2 regions of the Neobacillus sp. 204 genome follow, and region 1 is predicted to be linked to the other one. Evidence: a T-box and tRNA genes for the amino acid it is inferred to sense, from the RefSeq annotation. Region 1 holds a T-box; the other holds one or more tRNA genes.

Region 1 (5,773 bases):
CGAGATCAATAATATATTTTGCCACTTGAGACGGGTCAAAGTTGACACATGCTCTTTTAATTGCAGGCGAGAATTCCATAAGGAGACTGGTGACCTTCCACTCTTTCTCCCATGAATTGGTGTAGGTTGTAGCAGCTAACTCAGTGTTCCCCGTTGCTTTTCGTAAAATGGAACAGGCCCTTGCATAGGTATATTGTACATAAGGACCGGTTTCTCCTTCAAAGCGAAGCATTTCTTCTAACGAAAATTCAATATCATTCATTCGATTGTTCTTTAAATCATGGAAAATGACTGCACCAACGCCTACTTGTTTAGCAACTTCATCTTTGTTAGAAAGATTAGGATTTTTCTCTTCAATATTATGCCGAGCCATTGCAATTGATTCGTTTAAAACTTCTTCTAGTAAAACAACCTTCCCTTTCCGTGTTGACATTTTCTTTCCGTCTTTTAGCATCATTCCAAAGGGAATATGGTGCATTTGCTTTGACCAATCGTAGCCCATCTTTGCCAGCACAGCAATTAACTGTTTAAAATGAAGACTTTGTTCATGGCCAACCACATATAAGGATTGGACAAATTGATATTCCTCCTGTCGATAAAGTGCCGCGGCTAAATCACGGGTCGCATACAGCGTGGCCCCATCAGACTTTTTAATCAGGCACGGCGGGAGCTGTTCTTCGTTTAGTTCAACCACCTGCGCCTGTTCGGATTCAACTAGTAAGTGTTGTTCTTCTAGAAGCTGAACAACGCGATCCATTTTATCATTATAGAAGGCCTCGCCAGCATAGGAATCAAATTGAACGTTCATTAACTCATAAATTCTTGAAAACTCTGTTAAGGACTCATCTCGAAACCATTTCCAAAGCTCTAATGCTTGTTCGTCCCCATCTTCAAGCTTCTTAAACCAACTGCGCCCTTGATCTTCAAGGGTTCGTTTGCTCTCCGCTTCCTCATGAAATTTTATATAAAGGGTTAATAACTCCTTAATCGGGTTTTTCTTGACCAGTTCGGCATCTCCCCATAATTGATAGGCCGTAATAAGCTTCCCGAACTGTGTCCCCCAGTCCCCGAGATGATTAATCTTAATCGGCTTATAGCCACATTTCTCAACAATTAATGCGAGTGAATTGCCGATTACCGTTGAACGCAAATGACCCATCGAAAAGGGTTTAGCAATATTCGGAGAAGACATGTCAATCGTGACCGCCCCATCGTTCCCAAATGCGAGCGCACCATAGTTTCCTTTTTGTGCGATGATATCTCCCACTACTTTTTCGGAAGCCGTCTTTTTGTTTAAAAAGAGATTCAAATACGCCCCCACCACTGTCACTTCTTCAAAAATCGGAGAAGTAATCTTTTCCCTTAACTCTTCTGCAATCAAATTGGGCGATTTTCTTTTTAGTTTCGCTAACGTAAAGCAAGGAAAAGCTAAATCGCCATGGTCCTGATTCTTAGGTTTTTCGATCATCAGTTCCAGGTCTGTCCGTGAAATCGCTTGATCAAGCAAGTCATATAAAATTGAAGCAAGCTCCTGTTTAAAATTCATCTTTTTGTCCTCCAATTTATTTTTAAAAAGCAAAAAACTCCCGTCTCTAATAAAAGAGACGAGAGTTCATAATCCCGCGGTACCACTCTAATTGTTCAAAAAGAACCAACTTTCCTTTGTAACGGAGGATCTCCGGCATACCCTACTGTTTTCATTCAGGTACGCATCTCAAAAGTGCGCTTCATTATCTATTCTGTCTCAGGCTCTCACCACCCCTGAATCGCTGCACCATTTTAGATAACTACTCTCTTTATCATTGATTTTTTCCGAATTTATTATCAGTTATTATACTGGATTATTATGGGTTTTTCCAGTGTTTGCTGATTATTTTTTACATTCAGGTAATCCTACTACTAAAGGAGGGATTTTGCATGGCGAGAAGAAGAAATAAAATCCTTGTCCCAGAGGCGCGATCTGGCTTAGATGCGTTGAAGGCAAAAGTCGCAAATACCGGGAACCCAGAGGATGCAAAATTTGAAGCAGCTGAAGAGGTTGGGGTTCCATTAAAGAAAGGGTATAATGGCCAACTCACGTCAGAGCAGGCCGGAAAAGTAGGCGGCCGACTAGGCGGCAGTATGGTCCGCGAGCTGGTGAAAATGGCACAAGAAAACTTAGCAAAGAAATAGTAATGCCCGGGGCCTAATATGTGTGGCCCCGTTTTTAAACGTGAGCGCCAGAAGCAAAAGTCAACAGATAAATTCAACAAGCAAAATTTTTTAAAAAAAGTTTGACAAATTTGTGACAATTGATAGAATATTCTTACAGGGGAGTTGATAATGATGCAGGAAAAACACTTAAAGAGTATTTTTACTTTTAAGAAAACAGCTATCTTCGGAAGCGGTTTAGGAATTATTCTTATTTTGTTAGGTCAATTTGCAAGCGGTTACAATACTGCTTATTTCTTAACAGCACTAGGATTTGGAATTCTCGCCGGTTCGGTGGTCAATTACCTTTTTGGAACATTTTTAAGTTTAATGGAAGAATTAACTGGCAGCCGTAAGAATGGACCAAAAATTGCGACTGCTTCAAAAAATTATTATCTTTTAAAATAAGAAAAAAGGAGCGGCACTTATTGACGCTCCATTACAGTAAAAGACTTGGATACAAGTCTTTTTTTATGTGGACAAACCATTTACTAAAAGCACTTTCATGATTTCCGCGATTTGTTCAGAGCTTAGTGGCTGATGATGCTTTTCCCAGTCTGAAACTAAGGCAATATACATTTTTAAAAGGAGAAAACTAGTAATTTCGGTATCAGCCGGTGGGATCGCTCCTTTGGCAATGGCCGCATCCATTTTCTGCTTGATATAAGCAATAATTTCATCCTCCACGTGCTGCAGCATTTCCGAAACCGCTAAAGTCCCCATTTCTGTTTCCTCTTGCACCAGTTTAATCATCAGTTGGTGCTGAGAACGAAACTCTAATAAGCGATAAAGAGCCTGATGCACGTTTTCTGTAAATGGTAACTCTGGCCGGATGACCGATTCTGCCTCAGCAATCATTTCCTTGACCAGGGCTGATATAATCTCTTCGAATAACTCTTCTTTATTTTTAAAAAAGGTGTAAATCGTCCCTTTGCCCACATTGGCCAGCTTTGCGACTTGATCCATTGTTGTTGCTTTGTAGCCAAATAATGAAAAAGACTTGGTTGCTGCCTCTACAATCATCTTTCTACGATCGGTTGCCATGTCAACCTCCACTGACCATTTTAGTTTTTTGGTCACTTTTCTTCAAATATACCATATGTTATTTTCCTCTGCAATTTCACTACTAAAAACGGGCTCCCAATCAGGAACCCGTGGAGCGATAATGCTTTACACCAAATTGCCAGACAAGGAGGCAAGGAAGAATAAACAAGCTGCCTGCAAGAGGAATTAGCATGTAATAGATCTCGTTCCCACTGTTCTTTCCTAAAATATAGAATAGAGGCAGGTAGTTTACTGTTCCAAAAGGAATTACAAAGGTAAAAAAACGGGTCACCCATTTTTGATAAATATTTAATGGGTATTGCGCCATTTCCCTTCCGCCATCGGTAAAGATGTTGACCACCTCAAGACCTTCAATCGTCCAAAAACACAAGGTAGCAGCAAGGATGTAGATACCTGTAAAAATAAAAATTCCACTAACCATCATCAGAAGCAAGGTCACGGCTTTTACCACACTCCATTCGATGTTGAGATTGTTCAGGGCCCAGACCAAAACAACCGCACTTTGAAGAAGTCGGCCAAATCTCGTAAACTCGAACTTCGATCCGAGTACTTGGATAAACGTAGTCCGTGGGCGGACTAGTAAGCGGTCAAATTCACCATTCCTTACTAAACTAGAAAAAGCATCAAATCCGCGGGCAAAACATTCACTTAAGGCAAAGGCCATGTGGATAATCCCAAAACAAAACGCCACTTCGAAGAATTGCCATCCTTTAATTTGTCCAAACTGTTCGAACAAAAAGTAGAGTCCCGCAAAAACCGTAAAAGGGATAAAAAATTGTCCCATCGATAATAACCAAAAGGACGTCCGGTATTCCATTTGTGATTTAAAGTGAATCCATAGGTACTTAAAGTATATTCTCATCGTTAAATTAACCTCCTTGGACGACAACTTTCCTTAACACTTTATTTAATGCCGCTCTCCCTAACCAAATCAAACCCAACAAATAAATAAGCTGGATGATAATACCGATGATGGCGTCATGCTGAGAGATATGGCCTGAGTACACCCTAAACGGGAAATCTGCCGTCCAGCGAAATGGAAGCACATTGGCGGCAATTTGGAGCCACTCTGGCATGAGAGGTACAGGGATGATTAATCCGGCAAAAAATTCACCGAGGACGCTAAATACTAGCAGAGATCCCATTGGAGACAAGGTCACAAATACGGATATATATAAGAACATTGAGATGGAAACGAGAAGAAGTAATCCTAGGATTAAAGCGCATAAGAATAATAGAAAGGCTAAGAAACTTGGCGGCATAGTCATGTTGTATGGTTTTGGTAAAAAGAAAGAAATAATCAAGATGGGGAAGCAGCGCAAAAAGGCACTGGATAACCGTTGTGCCAAGAGCTTGGCATACCAAAAACCATAAAGTTCACAGGGACGGCAAAGTTCGTAGGCGATATTGCCACTTGTGATCAAATCAAATAGTTCATTATCGCGAAACCACATCGTTATAAAAACAAGAAAGGCTTGTTGCAGCCAGATGTATGTAATTAATTCTTTTAAGGAAATAGGTGGTGTAGTGGAGGCATGTTCATAAAAGGCTTCAAAAACCATGATTGTGATAAACCCCCAGAAAAACTGAGTAGCTACCCCTGCTAAAGCCGCTGTTCGGTACTGCATCCCGATATTCATCCGCAATTTCAAAACGGATAGATGCACCCTCATATTTGGTACTCCTTATAAAGCTTAAGAATGGTTTCCTCAATTGGTTGGGCTTCAATCGAGACATCAATCAACTCAAGGTTATTGGATAATTGGGTAATGATTTCAGAAGTGTTTACCTGCTCTGTATCAATACTTAGGACTACTTGTTCCGGTGACCGCGAGAGCACGGTCGCCCCTTGGATATCGATAGGTTTAGCATTTTTGCGGAAATCTGCGGTGATCGTTTTCTGGGAGCCAAATTGCTTTCTTAATTCCTCTAACTGGCCGTCGTATAATAAACTACCTTTTCCAATTAAGATTACCCTGTCAGCCAATGCCTCAATATCATTCATATCGTGGGTAGTGAGGATCACCGTGACTCCCTTTTCTTTGTTAATCGTTTTGATGAATTGGCGGACAGCAATTTTAGAGACAGCATCAAGACCAATAGTCGGTTCATCTAGAAATAAGATTTTGGGATTATGTAGAAGAGAAGCCGCTATTTCACAGCGCATCCGCTGTCCTAAGCTTAGTTGACGGACAGGTGAATAAAGGATGTTTTGCAACTCTAGCGTTTCAATGAGTAGTTCGATTGAAGTTTGATATTCTTGCTCTGGTACCTTGTAGATGTCTTTTAGCAGTTCAAACGAATCAATGACTGGGACATCCCACCATAACTGTGAACGCTGGCCGAAGACAACCCCAATATTCTGTACATATTGAACCCGGTCCTTCCACGGTGTAAAGCCCATGATAGAGCAACTCCCGGTGTCAGGCACCAGTATCCCGCTCATAATTTTGATCGTGGTCGATTTTCCTGCCCCATTTGGACCAATGTAGCCAACGATTTCCCCTGGATTAATAGA
Region 2 (5,773 bases), on a different contig from region 1:
GAAGGCCGTATCCTTGAAGAAAGACGGGGTTCCAATGGTTTTGGATATGATCCGGTTTTTTATGTGCCTGAGAAGGGCTTAGCGATGGCAGAGCTGTCTTCGGATGAAAAAAATAAGATCAGCCATCGGGCAAATGCGTTAAAAAAGCTGGATGTAGTCCTGGATTCTATTTTAGAAAGAGCGGGCCAGTAATGAGTAAGGTGTTAATTGTTAGTGATAGCCATGGATTAACGAATGAACTAGATGTCTTAAGAGAAAGGCATTTAGCCGAGGTCGATTTAATGATTCACTGCGGTGATTCGGAATTGCCCCCTGACCATCATTCGATTTCCGGATATCTAACCGTAATGGGGAATTGTGATTTTGGCGGAGGATATCCATTAGAGACGATTTCTGAAGTAGCGGGTCGGAAGTTTTTTATTACGCACGGGCACCGCTATTCGGTTAAATCCACTTTGATGAATTTAAAATACAAAGCACAGGAAGTAAACGCCGATATCGTCTGTTTTGGACACTCCCATGTCTTCGGTGCGGAAGTGATTGATGGAATCTTATTTTTAAATCCAAGCAGCATCCGTCTACCAAGGGAACGCTTTGAAAAGACTTATATTATCCTTGATTTGCTGGATGAAAAAATTAAGATGAACGTGTTTGAAGTAAGTGGACGGGAAATTTCAGAGCTTGCCCGGGAGTTTATCCTGCCATAAATGATAGGGAGAATTTCTCTCCCTTTATTCTTTTTGAAAAAAATATTAAAAAGTCTGTTGACTTTTTGATATTACAATAATATAATAAATCTTGTCTTAAACAACACATATGTCCCAGTAGCTCAGCTGGATAGAGCAACGCCCTTCTAAGGCGTGGGTCGGGAGTTCGAATCTCTCCTGGGACGCTATACTACATAACAGAAAAAAACTCACTTTTTTAAGTGGGTTTTTTTCTGTTTTGTTAGAAAGCTTCGGAAATCAATTGTCATAGTACTCACCACATGAGGATAAGTTTTTTTTGCCCTCTAATTATGTTACACTATTTTCCAAGTAACTTTGAAAAATGTCTAGCTCCAGCGCCTAGCCCCTCGAGACGCTTCGGTCCTGCCAATGAAGTCAAAAAGCGACTTCACTGTCAGGACCTCCAACTCTTGTCGGGGCTGATCAAAGCGCTTGCGCTTTTCTAATTAAGGACGGTTTTTTATGAAAAAAAGGGAACCAGTGAAAAGAATTGATAATGTAGTCTTTTTTCCCGGTCTTGAAAAAAGATTGACTGACAAAGGTCTCGAAAACCTTGAAAGAAAAAAGTTTAAAGAAGCGATAAACCTATTGGAAGAAGCAAGAGAATATGACCCTGATAATGACGAAATCTTGATCGGGCTGGTTCTTGCTTATTTTGAAGCTTCTTCTTTTCTAAAAGCGAAAGCGCTCGCCAAGGAAATGCTCCATAAGGGGATCGGTGATTACCTGCAAATGGTCGACCTTTATTTGACAGTACTCATCCAGCTTCATGAATATCAGGAAATCGTTACAACAGTTGAAGCCCTCTTAGACGAAAAAGAGATTCCGCCTGAAAAGCATGATCATTTCTTAACAATCCTTCAATTCAGCAGACGGATGGCAGATAATCGACAACTAGATCTCGAAGCAATCGAACCTGAGGAAACAATGGTCCAAGAGTTAAACCTATTAGCGAATGATAATCTAAATGAACAAATGCTCCTCGTTTCAGGTCTTGCAGAGAAAAATATTCGCCCCTACCTCCCTGAAATTGCTGAATATTTAGAAGCGGAAGCAGGTCATCCATTTTTAAAAACAATCCTCTTAACTCTTCTAAAAGAGCAGGAAATTGATAGAGAGCTATCTATCAGGAAATTTGGAATGGAAAAGAAAATTATTCCAACACAACTTCCAGAGGTTAGAGAAGAACCAAGAATGACGGAGGTAAAGGCTCTAGTCAAGTCTAGGATGGAAAGCGAAACCCCTGGTCTTTTTGAAAACACGAGCGGAATGGTGGAACGTATTTTTTTTATGAGCTATCCCTTTGAAATAGAGCCGCAAAGCACTCTTGCTTGGGCCGCAGCCTTTCACCACTTGGCACAAGACTATATGGGGATGAATACGAGGAGCGATTTCCTTTCAAATGAATACGATGTATCCGTGAAGGAAATTGAAGAAGCAATGGCCAAAATCGAGGAAATTGAGAAAATTTCTTATCCTAATATATAGGCTAGGCTGTTGAAAGAAAACAATCCTATGTTATAATGTAGTGGTTGCATTGTGTAAAAAACTATATTTTACATTTAAAAAAAGGAAATTAGCTTGTTGGACAAGTGATTTCCAAACTACTCAAATTCGTTACGAATGATATGAGAATAGATTGTTGGAGGGAAAAGGTATGACAGTCAAATGGGAAAAGTTAGAAGGAAACCGCGGCGTTCTTACAGTTGAAGTAAGTGCTGACAAAGTAAACGAAGGTTTAAACGCGGCATTCCAAAAAGTAGTTAAGCAAGTAAATGTTCCAGGCTTCCGTAAAGGTAAAATGCCTCGTGCAATGTTTGAAAAACGTTTTGGTGTAGAATCTTTATATCAAGATGCATTAGATATTCTTCTTCCAGAAGCATATGGAAATGCAATTGACGAAACAGGAATTGAGCCAGTAGATCGTCCTGATATCGACATCGAACAAATGGAAAAAGGCAAAGAACTTGTCTTCAAAGCTACTGTTACAGTTAAGCCTGAAGTTACTCTTGGTGAATACAAAGGTTTAGAAGTAGAAGAATTTGATACAAACGTTACTGACGAAGATGTTGCTAACGAACTAAAAACTCTTCAAGAGCGCCAAGCTGAGCTTGTTATCAAAGAAGAAGGCACAGTGGAAAACGGAGATACAGCTGTTCTTGATTTCGAAGGTTTCGTTGATGGCGTAGCTTTCGAAGGTGGAAAAGCTGAAAACCATTCACTTGAAATTGGATCTGGATCATTCATTCCAGGTTTTGAAGAGCAATTAGTAGGACTCGCTGCTGGTGAATCTAAAGATGTGGAAGTTACATTCCCTGAAGAATACCATGCTGCTGAACTTGCTGGTAAGCCTGCAGTCTTCAAAGTAACGATTCACGAAATTAAAGGTAAAGAACTTCCTGAATTAGATGACGAGTTTGCAAAAGATGTTGATGATGAAGTTGAAACATTAGACGCTCTTAAAGAGAAAATCAAAACTCGTTTAGAAAACAGCAAAAAGCAAGAAGCTGAGCATCAGTTACGTGATACAGTTGTTGAAAAAGCGGCTGCAAATGCAGAAGTGGAAATTCCAGAAGTTATGGTTAACAACGAAGTAAACCGTATGCTTCAAGAGTTCGAACAACGCTTACAAATGCAAGGTATGAACCTTGAGCTTTACTTCCAATTCTCAGGTCAAGACGAAAATGCTTTACGTGAGCAAATGAAGGAAGAAGCTGTTAACCGCGTACGTGTTAACTTAACATTAGAAGCGATTGCGAAGGCAGAAAACCTAGAAGTAACTGACGAAGATGTTAATGCTGAACTTGAAAATATGGCTGGCATGTACAACATGACTGTTGATAACATCAAACAAGCATTAGGCGGACTTGAAGGCATCAAATCAGACCTTAAACTTAAAAAAGCAGTAGACTTTCTTGTTGAAAACAAGAAGTAATTAATTTTAAATATTGCAAGGCACGATTTAAATCGTGCCTTGTTTTATACATTTTTACAAATACATATTATAATAAGAAGTAGGAACATTTTTAACAATGGGCAGGAAATCATCTATGACAAAGCGAATTAAATATAAAATAATTTCCAGACAGCTTTGAGATTTATTTTTATCATAATGGTTAAGATTAATGAATACATAAGTAATTTGAAAATGAACTACACAAACAAATGCAACCCTATTTAGCTAAAGCTTTTTATTTCCAGTCCATTGGCTTTATGTGTTACAATGCAAAATACATACTATTCAATAATTAGAGAAAAAAATGACTTTGTTTGTGTAATTCACTGCTTCTCGTAGATACTAACACGTTTTAAGGGGTGAAAGGATTTGTTTAAATTTAATGATGAAAAAGGACAATTAAAGTGTTCCTTCTGTGGTAAAACGCAGGACCAAGTTCGTAAACTTGTTGCCGGTCCAGGAGTTTACATATGTGACGAATGTATTGAACTTTGTACCGAAATTGTTGAGGAAGAACTTGGAACAGAAGAAGAAGTAGAATTTAAGGATGTACCAAAGCCGAAAGAAATTTGTGAAATTCTTGATGAATATGTTATCGGTCAAGATCAAGCAAAAAAATCACTTTCTGTTGCAGTATACAACCACTATAAGCGCATCAATTCCAATAGCAAAATAGATGATGTTGAACTTGCGAAGAGTAACATCTGTATGATTGGACCAACAGGAAGTGGTAAAACATTACTAGCCCAAACATTAGCTCGTATTTTAAATGTACCATTTGCTATCGCTGATGCTACCTCACTTACTGAAGCCGGATATGTTGGGGAAGATGTTGAAAACATTTTGTTAAAATTAATCCAATCTGCAGATTATGATGTAGAAAAGGCAGAAAAAGGGATTATTTATATTGATGAAATTGATAAAATCGCCCGTAAATCTGAAAATCCTTCTATTACAAGGGATGTTTCCGGTGAAGGTGTTCAACAAGCCTTATTAAAAATTCTTGAAGGTACGGTTGCTAGTGTTCCGCCTCAAGGTGGACGAAAACATCCACATCAAGAATTTATCCAAATCGATACCACGAATATTCTCTTTATTTGTGGTGGAGCATTTGATGGAATTGAACCGATTATCAAGCGCCGTTTAGGACAAAAAGTAATTGGTTTTGGATCAGATATTAAGCAGCAGGAAGTTACACAAAAAGAACTTCTTTCTAAAGTATTACCTGAAGACTTACTCCGCTTTGGATTAATTCCAGAATTTATCGGGCGTCTTCCAGTAATTGCGAGCCTTGAGCAGTTAGATGAAGCTGCATTGATTGAAATTTTAACAAAGCCGAAAAATGCGCTTGTTAAACAATATCAAAAAATGCTTGAAATCGATGATGTGGAACTTCAATTTGAAGAGGGTGCTTTGACGGAAATTGCCAAAAAGGCAATTGAACGCAAAACAGGAGCCCGTGGTTTACGTTCCATCATTGAAGGAATTATGCTTGATGTCATGTTTGACCTTCCTTCTCGTGATGACATTACCAAGTGTGTCATTACCAAAGAAACGGTTGTAAATAATGGTGTTCCAACACTCTTATTAGAAGATGGAACTGTTGTTGCTGAAGAAAAATCTGCATAATATATCGAAAGGCCTGGCATTTGCCAGGTCTTTTTCTATTCTTTTCGGGGTCCATGAGCGACTTTTTATAGTTTATGGGCGAATTTCCCCATTTAATAAGCGAATCTTTTTTTCCACAGCTCTCCCGATAGTTTCTTATATTATGTGGTTTATTCCACCCCACTGCAGGAAATACTTATTAATATATATTTAGTAAAAAGTTGAAGCGCAGGAGGGAAATGTATGAGTTGGACGGGGATTGCCTTATTTATACAGCTATTTTTCGGAATTATTATTGGGCTGTATTTTTGGAATTTGCTTAGGAATCAGCGTACACAAAAAGTATCCATTGATCGGGAATCCCGGAAGGAAATGGAGCAACTTCGTAAAATGAGATCTATTTCACTTACAGAACCATTAGCTGAAAAAGTGCGGCCTTCAAGCTTTCAAGACATTGTCGGCCAAGAAGATGGAATCAAAT

Evidence for each region. The T-box of region 1 lies ahead of argS (arginine--tRNA ligase). A T-box ahead of a tRNA ligase gene usually reads a tRNA of that ligase, here a tRNA-Arg.
Region 2: it encodes a tRNA-Arg, which carries the amino acid that the T-box ahead of argS (arginine--tRNA ligase) is inferred to sense. The anticodon was not compared.

The regions. Positions count from the first base shown of each region.
Region 1 is NZ_JBJORY010000019.1:42,567-48,339, reverse strand. Features, by position in the region: gene argS (arginine--tRNA ligase) at 1-1,546, opposite strand, end outside; T-box leader at 1,598-1,812, opposite strand; gene ACJ004_RS26585 (alpha/beta-type small acid-soluble spore protein) at 1,918-2,172, shown strand; gene ACJ004_RS26580 (hypothetical protein) at 2,323-2,598, shown strand; gene ACJ004_RS26575 (TetR/AcrR family transcriptional regulator) at 2,662-3,234, opposite strand; gene ACJ004_RS26570 (ABC transporter permease) at 3,335-4,117, opposite strand; gene ACJ004_RS26565 (ABC transporter permease) at 4,125-4,928, opposite strand; gene ACJ004_RS26560 (ABC transporter ATP-binding protein) at 4,925-5,773, opposite strand, start outside.
Region 2 is NZ_JBJORY010000009.1:84,323-90,095, reverse strand. Features, by position in the region: gene ACJ004_RS19070 (XTP/dITP diphosphatase) at 1-192, shown strand, start outside; gene ACJ004_RS19065 (metallophosphoesterase family protein) at 192-707, shown strand; tRNA gene ACJ004_RS19060 (tRNA-Arg) at 819-892, shown strand; gene ACJ004_RS19055 (tetratricopeptide repeat protein) at 1,191-2,216, shown strand; gene tig (trigger factor) at 2,386-3,663, shown strand; gene clpX (ATP-dependent protease ATP-binding subunit ClpX) at 4,054-5,313, shown strand; gene lonB (ATP-dependent protease LonB) at 5,536-5,773, shown strand, end outside.